DNA from 3 places in the Mesorhizobium sp. WSM4815 genome. Region 1 is predicted to be linked to each of the others. Evidence: predicted binding sites of a transcription regulator. Region 1 holds the regulator's gene; each other region holds the start of a gene.

Evidence for each region. Region 1 encodes PhoB, which activates phosphate uptake and scavenging genes when phosphate is short. Its sites were predicted from a motif close to TGTCATNNANCTGTCAT; they were not measured.
Region 2: a site for PhoB is predicted at 2,958-2,974, ahead of pstS (phosphate ABC transporter substrate-binding protein PstS). Genes of this name have one in related genera too.
Region 3: a site for PhoB is predicted at 3,261-3,277, ahead of AC0L2B_RS28060 (alpha-D-ribose 1-methylphosphonate 5-triphosphate diphosphatase). Genes of this name have one in related genera too.

What each region holds. Positions count from the first base shown of each region.
Region 1 covers NZ_JBVVQS010000099.1:160,002-165,825, reverse strand. Annotated here, with positions in the region: gene pstA (phosphate ABC transporter permease PstA) at 1-1,125, shown strand, start outside; gene pstB (phosphate ABC transporter ATP-binding protein PstB) at 1,138-1,953, shown strand; gene phoU (phosphate signaling complex protein PhoU) at 1,989-2,696, shown strand; gene phoB (phosphate regulon transcriptional regulator PhoB) at 2,713-3,402, shown strand; gene AC0L2B_RS23960 (ROK family protein) at 3,680-4,927, opposite strand; gene xylF (D-xylose ABC transporter substrate-binding protein) at 5,194-5,824, shown strand, end outside.
Region 2 covers NZ_JBVVQS010000064.1:11,279-17,102, forward strand. Annotated here, with positions in the region: gene AC0L2B_RS00965 (slipin family protein) at 1-317, opposite strand, end outside; gene AC0L2B_RS00970 (NfeD family protein) at 314-1,711, opposite strand; gene AC0L2B_RS00975 (2OG-Fe(II) oxygenase) at 1,896-2,636, shown strand; gene pstS (phosphate ABC transporter substrate-binding protein PstS) at 3,093-4,178, shown strand; gene AC0L2B_RS00985 (Na/Pi cotransporter family protein) at 4,266-5,824, shown strand, end outside.
Region 3 covers NZ_JBVVQS010000101.1:541,029-546,852, reverse strand. Annotated here, with positions in the region: gene AC0L2B_RS28080 (calcium:cation antiporter) at 1-640, shown strand, start outside; gene phnE (phosphonate ABC transporter, permease protein PhnE) at 709-1,503, opposite strand; gene AC0L2B_RS28070 (phosphonate ABC transporter ATP-binding protein) at 1,496-2,245, opposite strand; gene AC0L2B_RS28065 (PhnD/SsuA/transferrin family substrate-binding protein) at 2,343-3,200, opposite strand; gene AC0L2B_RS28060 (alpha-D-ribose 1-methylphosphonate 5-triphosphate diphosphatase) at 3,326-4,507, shown strand; gene phnF (phosphonate metabolism transcriptional regulator PhnF) at 4,504-5,289, shown strand; gene AC0L2B_RS28050 (NUDIX hydrolase) at 5,336-5,791, opposite strand.

The sequences.
Region 1 (5,824 bases):
GACGTCGGTTCGGACGAAGCGATTTCGACAAGCGTCACGCCTTCGGGAACCAGCGGCGACATCGATCTGACCTTCGGCGACGATGCCATGCTGGCGCTGGCGCGCGGCCATGGTGCGACCGAGGGCGAAAACGGCATGTTTACGCTGACGAGCGGCGCGTCGTCGCTGCTGGTCGCGTTCAATGGCGGCACGGTCAAGCTGACCTCGCTGTCGCCTGCGGCCAACGGCACGGTGATCGCAAAAGGCACGGTGATCGAGGCGCTGGACAGCACGGCGCCCGCCGCGAGCGGCCAGGCATTCCTGCGCGTCATCGAGACGCCGGAAGCATCGCGAAAGATTTCGGACAAGGTGATCGTCTGGCTCGACACGCTGAAGAGCGCCGGCCTGATCGAAAGCCGGTTCAACTCGATCTTCTTCTTCACCGGCGCAAGCCGCGAGCCGGAATTGGCCGGTGTCTGGGGCGCGGTCGTCGGATCGTTCCTGACCATGATCGTAACTCTCGCAATCGCCTTCCCGATCGGCGTTTCAGCGGCGATCTATCTTGAGGAATTTGCGCCCAAGAACCGGCTGACGACGATGATCGAAGTGAATATCAACAATCTGGCGGCGGTGCCTTCGATCGTCTTCGGCCTGCTTGGACTTGCCGTATTCCTGAATTTCTTCGGCATGCCGCGCTCAGCCCCGGTGGTCGGCGGCATGGTGCTGGCGCTAATGACCCTGCCGATCATCATTATCGCCTCGCGCGCTTCGCTGCGCGCCGTGCCGCCTTCGATCCGCGAGGCGGCGCTTGGCATCGGAGCGTCCAAGGTCCAGACCGTATTCCATCACGTCCTGCCGCTGGCGATGCCGGGCATCATGACCGGCACCATCCTCGGAATGGCGCATGCGCTGGGCGAAACCGCGCCGTTGCTGATGATCGGCATGGTCGCCTTCATCGTCGACATTCCCGGCGGCTTCACCGATCCCGCGACGATCCTGCCGGTGCAGATTTTCATGTGGGCGGATTTCCCGGAAGCGGGGTTCCAGCAGAAGACTTCGGCGGCGATTTTGATTTTGCTGGTGTTTTTGGTCATCATGAATGCCATCGCGGTGATACTGCGCAGGCGCTTCGAGCGGCGCTGGTAAGGAGTAGAGGATATGAACATCATGACGGAAGCCGGCGTCGAGCAGAAACTGAGCAGCGCAACCAACGCCCCTTCGATCAAGATGAAGGGCGAAAAGGTCTCTGTTCACTACGGCGAGAAGCGAGCTCTGTTCGACGTCGATCTCGATGTCCGCGAGCATCAGGTGACGGCGTTGATCGGCCCATCGGGCTGCGGCAAGTCGACGTTCCTGCGTTGCCTGAACCGAATGAACGACACCATCGATATCGCGCGGGTGAGCGGCAAGATCACGCTCGACGGCGAGGATGTCTACGACCCCAAAATCGATGTCGTCGAGCTGCGAGCTCGCGTCGGCATGGTATTCCAGAAGCCGAACCCGTTCCCGAAGTCGATCTACGAAAACGTCGCCTACGGTCCGCGCATCCACGGCCTGGCCAGGAGCAAGGCCGAGTTGGACGGCATCGTCGAATCGAGCCTGAAGAAGGCCGGCCTGTTCAACGAGGTCAAGGATCGCCTACTCGAGTCGGGAACCGGTCTGTCCGGCGGACAGCAGCAGCGTCTGTGCATTGCGCGCGCCATCGCCGTGTCGCCGGAAGTGATCCTGATGGACGAGCCCTGTTCGGCGCTCGATCCAATCGCCACCGCCCGCGTCGAGGAACTAATCGACGAACTGCGCCAGAATTATACGATCGTCATCGTCACCCATTCGATGCAGCAGGCGGCGCGCGTGTCGCAACGTACGGCGATGTTCCATCTCGGCTATCTGGTCGAGGAGGGCGCGACCGACAAGATGTTCACCAACCCCGACGACAAGCGCACCCAGGACTATATCACCGGCCGGTTCGGCTGAGCGGTCCGGCGAATTTCGAACACGAGGACAGCACCATGGGTGAACACACCGTCGCATCTTTCGACGAGGAACTGGAGCACATCGACCGGCTGATCCGCGACATGGACGAGCTCGCCGCCGCAATGGTCGCAGCCTCGATCCGCGCGTTGCTTGCGTCGGACAATGCGATGGCGCAGCGCGTCGTCTCGGACGACGCCATCATGGATGCGCGGCAGCGCGAACTCGACGACAGCGCCATCACGCTGATCGCCAAGCGGCAGCCGATGGCGCAGGATCTGCGCGCCGTGGTTGGCGCAATCCGCATGGCGGGCGATCTCGAGCGCATCGGCGACCTTGCCAAGAACATAGCCAAGCGGGTCAGCGCAGTCGGGCAGAGCGCGACGCCGCGGAATCTGTCGCACGGTATCGATGCGATGGCGGATCTCGTTCTTGTGCAGCTGCGCGGCGTGGTCGAGCACTATGTGTCGCGCGATGCCGGCGCGTTGAAGGAACTGCGCGCCGACGACCAGAAGATCGACGTGAAATACACGGCGGTTTTTCGCGAGCTCCTGACCTACATGATGGAGGATCCGCGCAACATCACCGCCTGCACGCACCTTCTGTTCTGCGCCAAGAATCTCGAGCGTATCGGCGATCACGTCACCAACATCGCCGAAAACGCCTACTTTGTCGTGACCGGGCAGCAATTGCCGGCGGATCGCCCGAAGCTCGACGAAACGACGATGTCGGCGCCGGCGACATGACAGGAGTGACCGGCCGATGATCGCGCCGCGCATCATGGTGGTGGAGGATGAAGAGCCGCTGGGCGTCCTCCTCCGTTATAATCTGGAATCCGAAGGCTATCAGGTCGAGGTGGTGACGCGCGGCGACGAGGCCGAAATCCGGCTGCAGGAAAACGTGCCCGATCTTTTGGTGCTCGACTGGATGGTGCCGGCGGTTTCCGGCATCGAGCTTTGCCGGCGCCTTCGGGTGCGCCCCGAAACCGAGCGGCTGCCGATCATCATGCTGACCGCGCGCGGCGAGGAGAGCGACCGGGTGCGCGGCCTTTCGACCGGAGCCGACGACTATCTGGTCAAGCCGTTCTCGACACCGGAATTCATGGCCAGGGTCAAGGCGCTGCTGCGCCGCGCCAAGCCGGAAGTGCTGTCCAGCGTGCTCAAGGTCGGCGACATCATGCTCGATCGTGAATCGCACCGGGTCTATCGCAAGAAGAGCGAGATCCGGCTCGGGCCGACCGAATTCCGGCTGCTCGAATTCATGATGCGCCACCCGGGCCGGGTCTTCTCGCGCAGCCAGTTGCTCGACAATGTCTGGGGCGAGACGATCTACATCGACGAGCGCACGGTGGACGTCCATGTCGGCCGGTTGCGCAAGGCGGTCAACAATGGTCGCATGCCCGATGTCATCCGCACCATCCGCGGCGCGGGCTATGCGATCAGGGAAGACTAGGGGATGTGCTGATATTCAGGTGATGCCGGCCTGCAAACGGCGGCTTCCTGCGCTTACCTACAGCGCCGCGCGCCCTGTTGGGCACGCAAAGGACGCTGTAGAACTTTGATTTTGCGCACGACCTTTCCGAAATCGATCTCGATTTCGGGGTCATGCGCGGGCTCACGTACCCAAAAGTACGCTCCGCTCCGGTTCTCGGAACCCACCATTCTCGACTCGGCCTGACCTGAATCTCAACACACCCCAAGTCACGACCCGGGAATCCCTGCCTTCGGATTCAAGCCACGTTCTTTCCGACCGAGCCGGCTCGTGCCTGGATGCTCGGCGCGAAAATCTCCTGGTCGACGAAGCTTAGCGCCCGCATGGCGCAGCCTTCGCGGATCAGCGGCAGCTCGTTCGGCTCGGTGTCGAAGGAAATCGAACCCGAATGCTGGCCGCCGGCGGTCTGGGCGATGGCCTCGCGCAGCGCCGGTTCGATCAGGTCGAAGGCGGCAGCGCTGGCGCCGACCATGGCCACCGGCGCCGGATCGATCAGCGCGAACAGGCTGCCGAGCCCGAAGCCGAGTGCCTCGCCGGCCTTGCGGTAGGCTTCGCGCTCCGGTCCGTCCGTCTCGCGCGCCCGGGCCGCCAGTGCCCGCATCTCGGCGTCGCTGACATCGGCGACCGGCTCGGCGTTCTCGCTCAATTGCCTTGCACTGCGCCAGATGGCGTAGTTGCCGGCATAAGCCTCGACGCAGCCGCGCCGCCCGCAGCGGCAAAGCGCGCCGCCCGGCCGATGGATCATGTGGCCGAATTCGCCGCCCGAGGAGTGGGTGCCGGTGAACAGCTCGCCCTTCAGCACCAGCCCCATACCGATGCCGTGCGAGAGCAGGATGGCGATGAAATCGTCGCGGTAGCGATCCGGGTGGCGCCAGCGCAGCGCCACGGCCATCATGTTGCAGTCGTTCTCCATGATGGCCGGGATGCCGAACTCGCGTTCCAGAATGTCAGCGAAGGCGATGTTCGTCTGCGGCGTGATCGGCGACCACAACATGGCGCGCGCGTGGGAATCGGTGATGCCCTGGATCGCCAGCGCGATGCGGGCGACGCTTTGGACATCGAGGTCGGGATCTTCGAGCCGGCGCCGGACGATGGCGACACATTCGCCGATCAGCGCGTCGCGCGACATGGTCAGCGTGTCCAGCCGGCGCTGTTCCTCGGCGACCACTTGTCCGGCATAATCAATGACGGCGACCGACAGGAAATTCAGCGACAACACGACGGCCAACACCGCAGCGGCTTGCGGATTGAGGCTGAGGCCGACCTGCGGCCGGCCGCGTTTCAGCGAAACCGTCTCGCTCGCCTTGCTCTCGGCCAGGATGCCTTCCTGGATCAAGTCGGCAGAGATCGCCGATATGGTCGAATGGCTGAGGCCGGTGGTCGCGGCGATCTCGGTCCGCGACGGCTGGCCCGCCCGGCGCACGGCCGAAATCACCATCGCCCGGTTGCGCCGGCGCAGATCGTCATGACGGATTCCCACCGACATTTTTGTTTCCTCCTCATCGCCGCGGCCGCTCATGAATCGGAAGCCGTCGGTAATGTGCGACAAATACTGGCAGAAGCAGAAGGGGCTGTCATTATTTATTCCGAGCCTCGAAAAAAAGTCCGACAGGACGTCAAAATCCATCAGAATCGGTGTTGACAGTGCTTCGGCGTTGGACCAGTATTTTTTCGAGGCTCGAAAAAATAGGAGCCTTTGTGCCGGCCTTCGGGCCAGTTGGTCGCGCCCTACGCGGCGCAGGGAGGAATATCATGAAGAGATTCGCAGCCGCCATTCTGGCGGGGGTCGCCATGTCGCTGACGCTCGCGTCGGCCGCGCAGGCCAAGGACAAGGTCATTGGCGTTTCGTGGTCGAACTTCCAGGAAGAGCGTTGGAAGACCGACGAAGCCGCCATGAAGGCGGCGATCGAGGCCGCCGGCGACAAATATATCTCCGCTGACGCACAGGCCAATCCCGGCAAGCAGCTGACCGACGTCGAAAGCCTGATCTCGCAGGGCGCCAACGCGCTGATCATCCTTGCGCAGGATGCCTCGGCCATCGGTCCGGCGGTGCAGAAGGCGCTGGACGAAGGCATTCCGGTCGTCGGCTATGACCGGCTGATCGAGAACAAGGACGTCTTCTATCTGACCTTCGACAACCAGGAAGTCGGCCGCATGCAGGCCCGCGAAGTGTTCAAGGTGGCGCCGGAAGGCAATTACGTCTTCATCAAGGGCTCGGGCGCCGACCCTAATGCCGATTTCCTGTTCGCCGGCTCCATGGAAGTGCTCAAGGATGTCATCGACAGCGGCAAGATCAAGAATGTCGGCGAGGCTTATACGGACGGCTGGCTTCCCGCCAACGCCCAGAAGAACATGGAACAGTTCCTGACCGCCAACGACAACA
Region 2 (5,824 bases), on a different contig from region 1:
AAGTCCTCGACCTGGATCACCGCCCGCTCGGCGTCGACGATACGAAAATACAGCACCGCGTTAACCTTCACCGAGACGTTGTCGCGCGAGATCACGTCCTGCGGCGGCACGTCCTGGACCACCACCCGCAGGTCGACCTTCACCATCTGCTGCACGAAGGGGATGAGGATGATCAGGCCGGGCCCCTTGACCCCGGTGAAGCGGCCGAGCGTGAAAACCACGCCGCGCTGATATTCCCTCAGGATGCGAATGGCCGCGGACAGGAACATGACCACGACGAGCGCTGCCACCAGATAGGCCATGTAACCGATGATCATTGCCTTGCTCCATCGCTTCGCGCATTGCGGCGCCGTATCGTCAGCACGAGGCCCCTGATATCAGCCACCTCGACGCTGTCGCCCACTGCTATGGGTTCGTCGGCTTTCGCCCGCCATCGCTCACCCCGGGCCAGCACGTGGCCCTCGCTGCCCTCCCAGTCGAGGACCTTGGCCGGCAGCCCTTGCATGGCCTGGGCGCCAACACGCGGAACGTTCTTGCGAGCCGCCCACAGGTAGCTGCCGGTCAGCAGCGCCAGGCCGAGCGTCAGGATGGCGGCGGTGCCGATGACGGCCCACGACATCTCGAAGCCGGGACCTTCGATCCTGAGCAGCATGGCAGCGCCCAGCAGAAACGCCGCCACGCCTCCCAGCCCAAGCACCACTGTGGGATTAAAGACCTCGACGACGAGGAAGATGATGCCAAGCAGCATCAAGGCAAGGCCGGCATAGCTGATCGGCAGGAGATTGAGCGCATAGAGCCCGAGCAGCAGGCAGATCGTGCCGATCACGCCTGGCGCGACAGCGCCCGGGCTGGTGAACTCGAAGACGAGGCCATAAACGCCGATCAGCATCAGGATGACGGCGATGTTCGGGTCGGTGATGACGGCGAGAAGCCGGATGAGCCAGCCAGGCTCGAGCGTTTCAACCGGCAGCCCTTTGGTCGCCAGCACCTTTTTTCTACCGGCGATCTCGACCGTCCGGCCGTCGGCCAGCTGAAGCAGTTCGGTCGTGTCGCGGGCGACAAAGTCGATCACATTTTCCTGCAGTGCGGCGCTGGCCGACAGGCTGGCCGCCTCGCGCACCGCCTTTTCACCCCAATCGGCATTGCGCCCGCGTAGTTCGGCCAGGCTGCGGATCAAGGCAACCGCGTCGTTCGTCGCCTTGGCGATCATCGCATTGCCCGCCGGTGGATTCTTCGGGTCCTTGCCGGCTTCCGGGCCATTGTTCTTGTCGTCGCCCGGAAAGGATGGCATCGGCCCGCCCATCTCAATGGGCGTTGCCGCGCCCAGATTGGTGCCGGGCGCCATCGCCGCCACATGGGTTGCGTAGAGGATGTAGGTTCCGGCGCTCGCCGCATGCCCGCCGGCGGGCGCGACATAGCCGATGACGGGAACCGGGGAGGCGAGGATGTCGGCGATGATCTCACGCATGCTGGTGACCAACCCGCCCGGCGTGTTCATCTGCAGGATGAAAACCTCGGCGTTCCGTTCTGCGGCCACCGCCAGCGCTTCCTCGAACTGCATGGCGCTCGCCGGACCGATGGCGCCGTCTATCTCGATGCGCAGCGCAGTGCTCCCCTGGCCGTTTGCTTCTCCTGTTGCTGCGGAAGAAGAACAAACAGCCACAGCGGCTACAAAAGCCGCGGCAATCAGGGCTACACGCGCGAGTTTCACGCTCAAAGCTCCCTATCAGGGATATGGGCTCGATTTTGCCAAAATCCATGCTGCGTCGCGGCGGTGAAGCTGATCCATGGCAACCTTGCGTTGTGCCTAAACCGGTTGGCAGGAAACGGGTGGTTTGTGTGCGCTGCTTCACCCATCTGATGGCAGAAGCCGATGAAGCCAGAGGAGCAGAGCTATGACCATGCACACGGTTCCAGCAGCAGCGGTCCGATCGGCGGAAGCGCGCGTCGCCGGATATGACTGGCAGGCACTGGCCGAGGAGATGAGCTTCTATGGCTGCGCGGTGATGGAAAAGCTGCTGACACCAGAAGAATGCCGGGAGATCGCCGGGCTGTATCCCGACGAAAGCCATTTCCGCAGCCATGTCCACATGGCGCGGCACGGCTTCGGCAAGGGCGAGTACCGCTATTTCCGCTATCCCTTGCCCGAGCTGATCGGCGGCTTGCGCACCGCGCTCTATCCGCGCCTTGCCGCCGTCGCCAACGACTGGAACGAACGCATGGGCGTCGCGCAGCGCTACCCGGACGAACACGCCGCGTTCCTCAAGCAATGCCACGAGCAGGGCCAGACGCGGCCGACGCCGCTCCTGCTGCAATATGGTCCCGGCGACTTCAACTGCCTGCATCAGGATCTCTACGGCGAGCTTGCGTTCCCGCTGCAGGTGGCAATCCTGCTGTCCGAACCGGATAAGGATTTCACCGGCGGCGAGTTCGTGCTGACCGAACAGCGCCCGCGCATGCAGAGCCGCGCCGAGGTGGTGCCGCTGCGCCAGGGCGACGCAGTCGCCTTCGCGGTCCACAATCGTCCGGTCCAGGGCAGCAAAGGCGGCTACCGCGTCAATCTCAGGCACGGCGTCAGCCGGATTCGCTCCGGCCTGCGCCATACGGTGGGCATCATCTTCCACGACGCGAAATAGGGCTGTCCCTGCGCGGAGGCGACCAGCAACTTCGTGCCAAGGGGATCAGTTGTCGGAGTCGGCGCCGCCCCTCATCGCCCTGCCGGGCACTTCTCCCCGTGTGACGGGGAGAAGGGACTGGTCGCACCGTGGCGGATATTCTGCAACGCTGGTGATTGGCGAAACCATCGATGAGAGCGTCCCTCTCCCCGTCACTATACGGGGAGAGGGTGCCGGCAGGCAGGTGAGGGGCAGCGCAAAGCTGAAGCGATTGGCTGCCGAACAATTCTTCAGGCAACCGCGGCAATCGCGGAAAACAAAAATCTCGCCCACAAAGATCTTTGTCATCCAATCGTTAACCAAGGTTCATACGGTGAGCGATGTTGTTTCTCTGACGGCGTTCGTTCGCCGGGCGGATGACTGTCGATATCTGCCAAGACTGAAAAGTAGCTATTTGTTCGCGCGTCGGGGGTCGCCATGATGTTTCCAGCAAGCTTTGCGTCACTACGGCGCAAATCAGCGAAGATCAGCGGCGCCATCACGCTTGCTGTTGGCCTGATGATCGGGGCCGCTGCGCAGGCCGAGCCTATCCGCGGCGCCGGATCGACACTGGCCGCCCCGATCATCGGCAAATGGGCAACGGCCTACGAGAGCGCCCGCGCCGACGGCGGCGACTATGTCTCGCCCGATTGGAAGGTCGACTATGAAATCGTCGGCTCGCTCGCCGGCGTCCTGCGTCTCGATCAGCCGGATATCGACTTTGCCGTGACGGATGCGCCGATCAATGGCGCCGAACTCAAGAAGGCCGGCCGACAGCAGTTTCCGATCGTGATGGGCGCCATCGCCGTCGTCGTCAATCTCGACGGCATCGGCCCGGGAAGCCTTCGCCTGACCGGGCCGCTGCTGGCCGACATCTATCTGGGCAAGATCCAGTCATGGTCCGATCCCGCGATCAAGGCGGTGAATCCGGATGTGACGCTGCCCGATCTCAGGATCAGCGTCGTTCACCGCAAGGATGGCTCCGGCTCGACCTTTGTCTTTACGCAGTATCTGTCGGCGGTCAGCGATGAATGGAAGGCCAAATACGGCGCAAATACACTGATCTCGTGGCCGCTCGGCACTGACGCGGAAGGCACACAGAACCTCATCCAAGCCGTGCACGACACGAAGGGCGCGATCGCCTATGCCGAATCCGGCCAGGCCCAGCGCGCCAGCCTTGCCTACGCGCTGATCCAGAACAGAGCCGGCAAGTTCGTCAAGCCGGAGCCGCAGGGCGTGCAAGCTGCCGCGACATCCATCGACTGGGCGCAAACGACCGACTTCTTCGCCTCGCTGACCGATCGAGACGGCGATGCCGCCTATCCGATCAGCACGGCGGTGTTCGCGGTCGTTCAGGTCTCGGGCCGTTCGGAACATCGCTATCGCCGCGTGCACGACCTTTTCCGGCTCGCCTTCGCCCACGGCGCTGATGACGCCGCCGCACTCGGCTACGTGCCGCTGCCGAAGGCGCTCGTCGCCCGGATCGAGCAATACTGGGCAAGGCAGGAGCCGGTCGGAAACTGAGCGGAAGAGCCAGGCCGCTGCTTCGCGCAGCGCCTGAACTGAAATTCATATCGCGCCGTGATGGCGGCTTGTTGGGGACTGCGTGACATGGACATCGATATCTTCAAGGACATCCTCGTGCCGGTGATCGGCGGGTTGGGCATTTTTATGCTCGGCCTCGACTTCATGGCCAACGGCATCCAGGCGCTGTCGGTCAACCGGATGCGCGCCTTTCTCGCCAAGGCCGCCGGAACGCCGATCAAGGGCGTGCTGGCGGGAACGCTGATCACCGGCGTCATCCAGTCGTCGACGGCGATGAGCGTCATGGTCGTCGGCCTGGTCAATGCCGGCGTCATCGCGCTTCGACCGGCGATCAGCGTGATCATGGGCGCCAATATCGGCACCACGCTCGGCAACGGGCTCATCGCGCTGCCGCTCGGTCCGCTCGGGCTGATCCTGGCCGGCGTGTTCTCGCTGATCTACTGCTTTGCCAAAAGCGAGAAGGTCAAGAACATAGCGCTTGCCGGCATGGGCTTCGCGCTGATCTTCTATGGCCTCAACCTGATGACCGGCGGCCTGCGCCCGTTGCGCAACCTGCCCGAAGTCATGGCCCTGCTGCAAACGCTGACGGCCGACTCCTACCTCAACCTGCTCAAATGCGTGTTCATCGCCGCCGGCGTGACCGCCATGATCCATTCGTCCTCGGCGACGATCGGCATCGTCATGGGCCTTGGCGCCGCCGGCATTCTCGACTGGACGACGGCCGTCGCCTTCTCGCTCGGCTCCGATCTCGGCACCACGATCACCTCGTGGATGGCTTCGCTCAATCTTTCGAAAAACGCCAAGCGCACCGCTTACGCCCACATCTCCTTCAACATCATCGGCGTGTGCATCACCATCCCGCTGTTCTTCGTCTCCATGCAGGTCCTGGAATGGGCGATGCAGTTCTTCGGCGGCGATCCCGCCATTCCGGTGATCGTCGACGGCAAGGAGACCTTTCCCCTGGTGCCGGTCGCGGTCGGTCTTTACTCGACCTTCTTCAACGTCTTCAACACGCTGTTGCTGTTTCCGTTCATCGGGGTGTTCGAGCGGGTTCTGTCGCGTGTCGGTCACACGGATGCCGAGGATACGGAAGATTTCTCGACGCCGCGATTCCTCGACCGCAAGCTGGCCGGCGATTTCGCCAAGGCCGTTCCCGCCGTCCAGCAGGAGACGGCCCGCCATCTGCAAGCCGGCGCCATGTTCCTCGACATCGCCCGCTCGTCGAAGAAGGCGCCGTCGGATCCGGGCGAGCACTACCTCGCAACCGATATCCTCAGCCGCGACATCCGCGCCTACACCGCCGAATTGATGAAGGAAGACCTGCCCTACGACCAACTCGACCTGATCGCCAGCCTGATCGAGGAAGCCGACTTCACCGCCGCCCTGACGGAATCGATGCATCAGGTGGCGCGCCGCGTCAGGCGCGAGAAGTTCAGCGGTCCGGCGCAGGCCATCGTCGACGTCGGGCTGAGCAAGCTCGATGCCTCGCTGCGGCAGATCTTGCCGACTTACGGCATCTCCGACCCGAAGGTGCCGGCCGGCCATGTCAATCTGCCGGAGGTCGAGGAACTGCGTGCCCGCACGCTGGCGCTCGGACCCAATGCCGGCGCCGCCGAACGCGGCAC
Region 3 (5,824 bases), on a different contig from region 1:
TCCAAACTACACGCTTGCAACAAGCCCCGGTACGTTCTCCGCCTCGCAGCTCGCTTTCGTGAGCGTTCTTTCAACCCTCCTCTATGGTGCCTTCGTCTTTGCCCAGATGGTGCGCCATCGGGGCGATTTTATCGAAGACCTGACCTCCAGCGCGGAACATGACAAGCATGTATCTGAGGGCGAGAAAGTGACCACCAATGTGCTCCTCTTATTTGTCGGACTGGCAGGGATCGTTCTTCTGACCGAGCAGGTGGCCGGCAGCATCGAGAATGGGCTCGAGTTTCTTCAAGTTACCCAGGCGGACGCCATCGTGGGCTTCTTCGTCGCTGCGCTTGTGCTTATGCCGGAGGCGGTATCGGCGGTTCGGGCAGCGCTCAATAACGAGCTTCAGCGAGGGCTGAATGTCGCCCTCGGCTCGGCCTGCGCCACAATCGGCCTGACAATCCCGGCGATCGGTGCGGCGAGCCTGCTCACCGGACGAAGCCTGACTCTTGGTCTGGGTCCGGGGGATACCGTGCTTCTCCTCCTCGCGCTTGCCATCAGCATCGTGAGCTTTGGGACGGGCCGAACAACGATGCTGACGGGGCTCGTTCATCTCGTCGTGTTTGTCGCCTATCTGTTCCTTATCTTCGTGCCGTAGGTGATCGCCCGCCGTCTTCGGCCATCGCTGCGTTCTGTCGATTTGCGGCGCACATGCCTAGCCTGCAATTACTGGACCTTCGAGCGTAGGCGATCCGTCACGAACTCCATCAACACCACGATGGCGAAGATCACGAGAATGATGGTCGAGGCATTCCTGTATTGGAAAAGATCGAACGCGACCTTCAGCTCCTGGCCGATGCCACCGGCTCCAACGAGGCCGAGAACAACTGATGAGCGCACTGCCTTTTCAAGCGCGAAGAGCGTGGTGTTTATCAGGGACGGCATGGCGTCAGGCAGTACTGCCCCGCACAGAACAGAGAATCGTCCGGCGCCGATTGCAAACAGCGCTTCCTGAGGTCTTTCGTCGGCATCCTCCATCGCCTCGGCGAAGAAGCGCCCGCAAAAGCCGATCGTATCGACGACGATGGTCATGGTGCCGGCAACCGCCCCGAGACCAACGGCTGACACGAAAAGTAGTGCCCAGACCAAATCTGGAACAGTCCTGAACAACGAGACCAGCATCCTGGAGATATGCCGGAACGGGCCGATCGGGGTTATGTCCTTGGCCGAGAGCCAGGCAAACGGCAAGCTGAGGACGACACCTATTGCTGTCCCCACGAGCGCTATCTGAAACGTTTCGACCATGCGCCAGAAAACCCTCAGGAGGAACCCTGGCTCGACATTTGGGGGTATCATGCGGCCGACGAGATGGACCATTCGGGGCACCCCGCCTGCCAGTTGTTCCGGCGAAGGTGCGACCTGCCCGGCGGAAACGATCACGAGAGCGGCCAAAGCGACGGCAAAGCTGAAAGTGACGGGCGAGATCGATGGAATTCGGCTCGGCGAAAGGCGGTCATGCATCGAAGACGTCTTTCAGATCAGCGCGGGTCACCTGCGCCGTCGGTCGGTCGAAGAAGACCTTGCCCGCCTTGAGCGCTATCAAGCGGTCGGAGTAGTCGAGAGCATGTTCCATGTCGTGCGTGGTGTAGACCAAAGTGATCGCCTGTTCCTGGGTCAGCTCGGAGAAGACGCGCATCACATCATGTCCAGCCGCCGGGTCGAGACTTGCCGCCGGTTCGTCTGCTATCAAAAGCTTCGGACGCCGGATCAACGCACGGGCAATCGCCACCCGCTGCGCCTGCCCTCCAGAAAGCGCGTCGGCGCGGGCGCCCGCCTTGCCGAGAAGCCGCACTTCGGCGAGGGCCTGCATTGCTTCCTCGCGCCAGTGTTGCTTTGCGATGGAATGGTGCCAGCCGCGCCAGCCGCCGGGCAGCCCGAGCTTGCCCTGCAAAACGTTTGTAAGAACCGATTGGCGGCTGACCAGTCCGTGGTGCTGGAAGACAAATCCGATCTGCCTGCGAATGCGCCGCAGCTGGGCGACGGACGGCGCCGAGCGGAAGCTCTCGCCGAGGGTGACGACCTCGCCACCGCTCGACGGTAGAAGACCAATGAGGCATTTGAGCAGGGTGGATTTTCCAGCACCGTTCGAGCCAATCAGGGCAACCCGTTCGCGCGATGCTATGGTGAGGCCGATACTGGAGAAAATGACCTTTCCGTTCGCATAGCTCTTCGCAAGATCGTGCGCCCGAATGATGGCTGTCATAGTGACCTCTTGGCCCAGACCGAACTGCGAAACAGACCGGCGGTTAGCCGCCGGCCTTGTCGCTGAAAGGAGCAAGTCGATGAAAAAGGAGCAAGCCTCAGTTTACGAAGTCGGTGAGGGTCTCGATTCCGATCGTGCGGTACATCGAGCGGACATAGTCGTAGTCCGAGTCCCTGACATCAGTCAGGAAGAAACCGCCCTTGAATTTCTGGTTGTCCTCGCCGGTCAAGATCGCTTTCATCAGCTCATTGCCATTCTTCGCAAAGGCATCGCGGATCTTGACGAACACGTCATCTGAAATGTCCTTGCGGGCGACAAGAATGTCGTTCGGCAGATCGCGGCCCCGTGCGATGACCGAGAAGGCAACGCCGGGGAATGCTTCCCGGACCGAGTTGAGATAGCCGAAATTCAAGCCGATAGCGGCGATGTCGCCGCGGATGAGAGCCTCAGCCGCGATGTTGCGCGATATGATTACTGGTTCGTAATCGGTGGCATATTTCAGGTTGAAATCGGCCAGCGCCTGCGCGGGGCCGAGGTGCTGGGACGTTGAGCCGACCGAGCCGAATGCGACCTTCTTGCCCTTCAAGTCTTCGACCGAGCGGATCGGTCCATTCGCCAGCACGGCGATCTGAGCGAAATAGTCGGGGCGCTGCCAGGCGACAACAATCTTCGGCTGGCTTAATTCCTTCATGACGACGTATTCTGCAGGACCGGTCAGGACAAGATCGACCTGCCCGGAATTCATCGCCTCGACGGCGGTGGTCCGCGAACTGACCGGAAACAGCTCGACATCCAGGCCGGTCGCCTCCTCAAGAGCGGTCTGGAAAGCACCGAATTCCTGCTGAAGAGCCTCCAGTCCCTCCATGTCGGTTACCGCGAATTTCACTGGCTCCGCAAACACCGGAACGGCGGAGGCAAGCGTCAGGGCGAGTGCGGTTGCGATGCTGCGGATCATCGTTTTTTCCTTTGCTGTATAGACAGGAAACTGTTACCCGCTAATCCGTATACGCAGCAGATGACGTGCTCGTGACATTTCGCCGGCGCCGCCGGCAGCCTTTGCATTTTTTTTTGAGGGATATAGTGAACTGGCACATCCAGGGTGGTCGCATCCTTACCGAACGGGGACTTGAAACCGCGGACCTGAGCGTCACCGGCGGCGCCCTGTCAGAGCTGCGAGCGGCCCATGCCTCCACAATCGATGCCGATGGTCTGCTCGTGCTTCCGGGGATCGTCGATATTCACGGCGACGGCTTCGAGCGCCAGATCATGCCGCGGCCCGGTGTCCGCTTCGACACCGCGCTGGCGCTGAAAGATACGGACCGCCAGCTTGTCGCCAATGGCGTAACCACGGCCTTTCACGGCGTCACGGTGTCGTGGGAGCCTGGACTTCGCTCGCTCGACGCTGCCAAACAGCTGATCGGCGCGGTCTGCGATCTCCGCGATAGCCTTGGCTGCGATACGCGTCTGCATCTGCGCTGGGAGACCTTCGCGCTTGATCAGATGGCGCAGGTCGTACGATGGCTCTCGCTTTCGCCACGGCCGATCATCGCCGTGAACGATCATACCACGGGGTCGGTGCTGAACGGCACGATTGCCCGCAAGATCGGTCAGATGGCGGAGCGGTCTGGCTTGAGCCGCGAGCAATACATGACGTTGCTCGGCCAGATTTGGTCCCGCCGCGCCGAGGTTGAGATCGCGATCGGGAAGCTGGCCGCAACTGCGCGGGCCAATGGCAATGTGCTTCTTGCCCATGACGAAGCGTCTCCCGAGGAACGCATGTATTTTCGCGCCCTCGGCGCAAAGGCCTCGGAATTTCCGCTAACGCTCGAAACGGCCAAGGCCGCGCGGCAAATGGGCGAGGATGTGATCCTCGGCGCGCCCAACGTCGTGCGCGGCGGCAGCCATAATGGAGCGCTAAATGCCACCGAGGCCGTCAGAGCCGGACTTTGCACGGTGCTGACCAGCGATTACCACTACCCTTCGCCTCTGCATGCGGCCTTCAGACTGTCTTCGCCAGACGCCGGCGATTTCCCCTCGATCTGGAATCTGGTTTCGGCAAACCCGGCCCGGGTGGCGGGCCTCGACGATCGCGGCTCGCTTGTTGCCGGCCGCCGGGCGGATCTGATCCTGGTCGATGCTGGCGATCCAGAGCATCCGCGTGTGGTGGCCACCATGGTCCATGGACAAATTGTCTATAGCTCCGGTCTCTCCCGCACAGACCGACGGTCTGCACGGCGGTCGCGGGTGGATAAGGTTTCATGACCTTGGACACGAAAATTTCAACACCACACGAGCGCAATGGCAATCGCCTTCTGGCCTTTGACGGGCTGGTCTTTCGGCCACGCAGCGATACGCCGATCTGGCAGCAGATCTACGATCACATCTTCGATCTGATCGAGAGCGGCAGTCTTGCGCCGGGCAGCCAGCTTCCCGGAGAAACGCATCTGGCACAGAAACTCGCGGTCACCCGCATTACGCTTCGCCGGGCGCTGCAGCAGTTACAGCATGAGGGCCACCTCACCGCCCGCAAGGGCGTCGGTATCTTCGTGCGAAACCTGCCCTCGACATTCACTGTTCGCGACGGACAGCGCTTTCTCGACAATTTCGAAGCCCACGGCCAAGAAATCGGCACCAATACGCTGCTGATCGTCCGGGAACCGGCCGAAGCGGCCGTGGCGGAACGGTTGCGTCTCGCACCTGACACCACCATTATCCGGCTGTGCCGGATCAGAACGTCGGACAAGCAGCCGGTTTACGTCAATACCAAGTTCTTTCCGGCGCATCTCTTCCCCGACTTCGAGCAGAGATACGATGTGCGTCAGTCGGTGACCGATGTTTTCCGCGCGCATGGCATCGACAACTACCGGCGGGCCGAGACGCGCATCAGTGGCGGCTTTGCATCCCCCGATGAAGCGGACATCCTGCGGCTGACGCCCGGAACGCCAGTATTCCGCATCAATGCTGTCAACGAGGACCGCAGCGGCGTACCAATCGAATGGACCCGCGGCTGCTGGCCGCTGACATCCGTCGAATTCGTCTTCTGATTATGGCGCATGTCAACACGACCAGTTGAGGCCATTGGGTCGACCCTTAGACAGACACCACAAGCCGGTCGAGAAAAGGCCGCTGGCCGAAAAGCAACTTTTCCCGGGCCATTTCGAGGCCGAACCACCCTGCGCGATCGATCTCAGGAAAAGTCTGCATGCGGCCGCTGCGCGGCGGCCATTCCATCTCGAACATGTTGCTGCGCAAGGTGCCGGCGTCGAAATCGTCTTCGACGCCGAAGGCCGTAACAAGCTTGCCGCCGGGCTGGCGCAGCGCTCCCAGCGGAAGCAGCGCTCCCGAGAGCTCCCAGCCGGTTTCCTCCACAAATTCGCGACGCGCCGCAGCTTCCGGATGTTCGTCATCACCATACTCGCCCTTTGCAATCGACCATGCGCCGAGATCGCGGCTTTGCCAGAACGGCCCGCCAGGATGGACAAGCAGCACCTGCAGTTCACCGGTTGATCTGCGGTAAGGCAGGACGCCTGCACTTCTTTTCGCCATCGCCTCATATGCCTCCGCCATCCAGCCTATCAT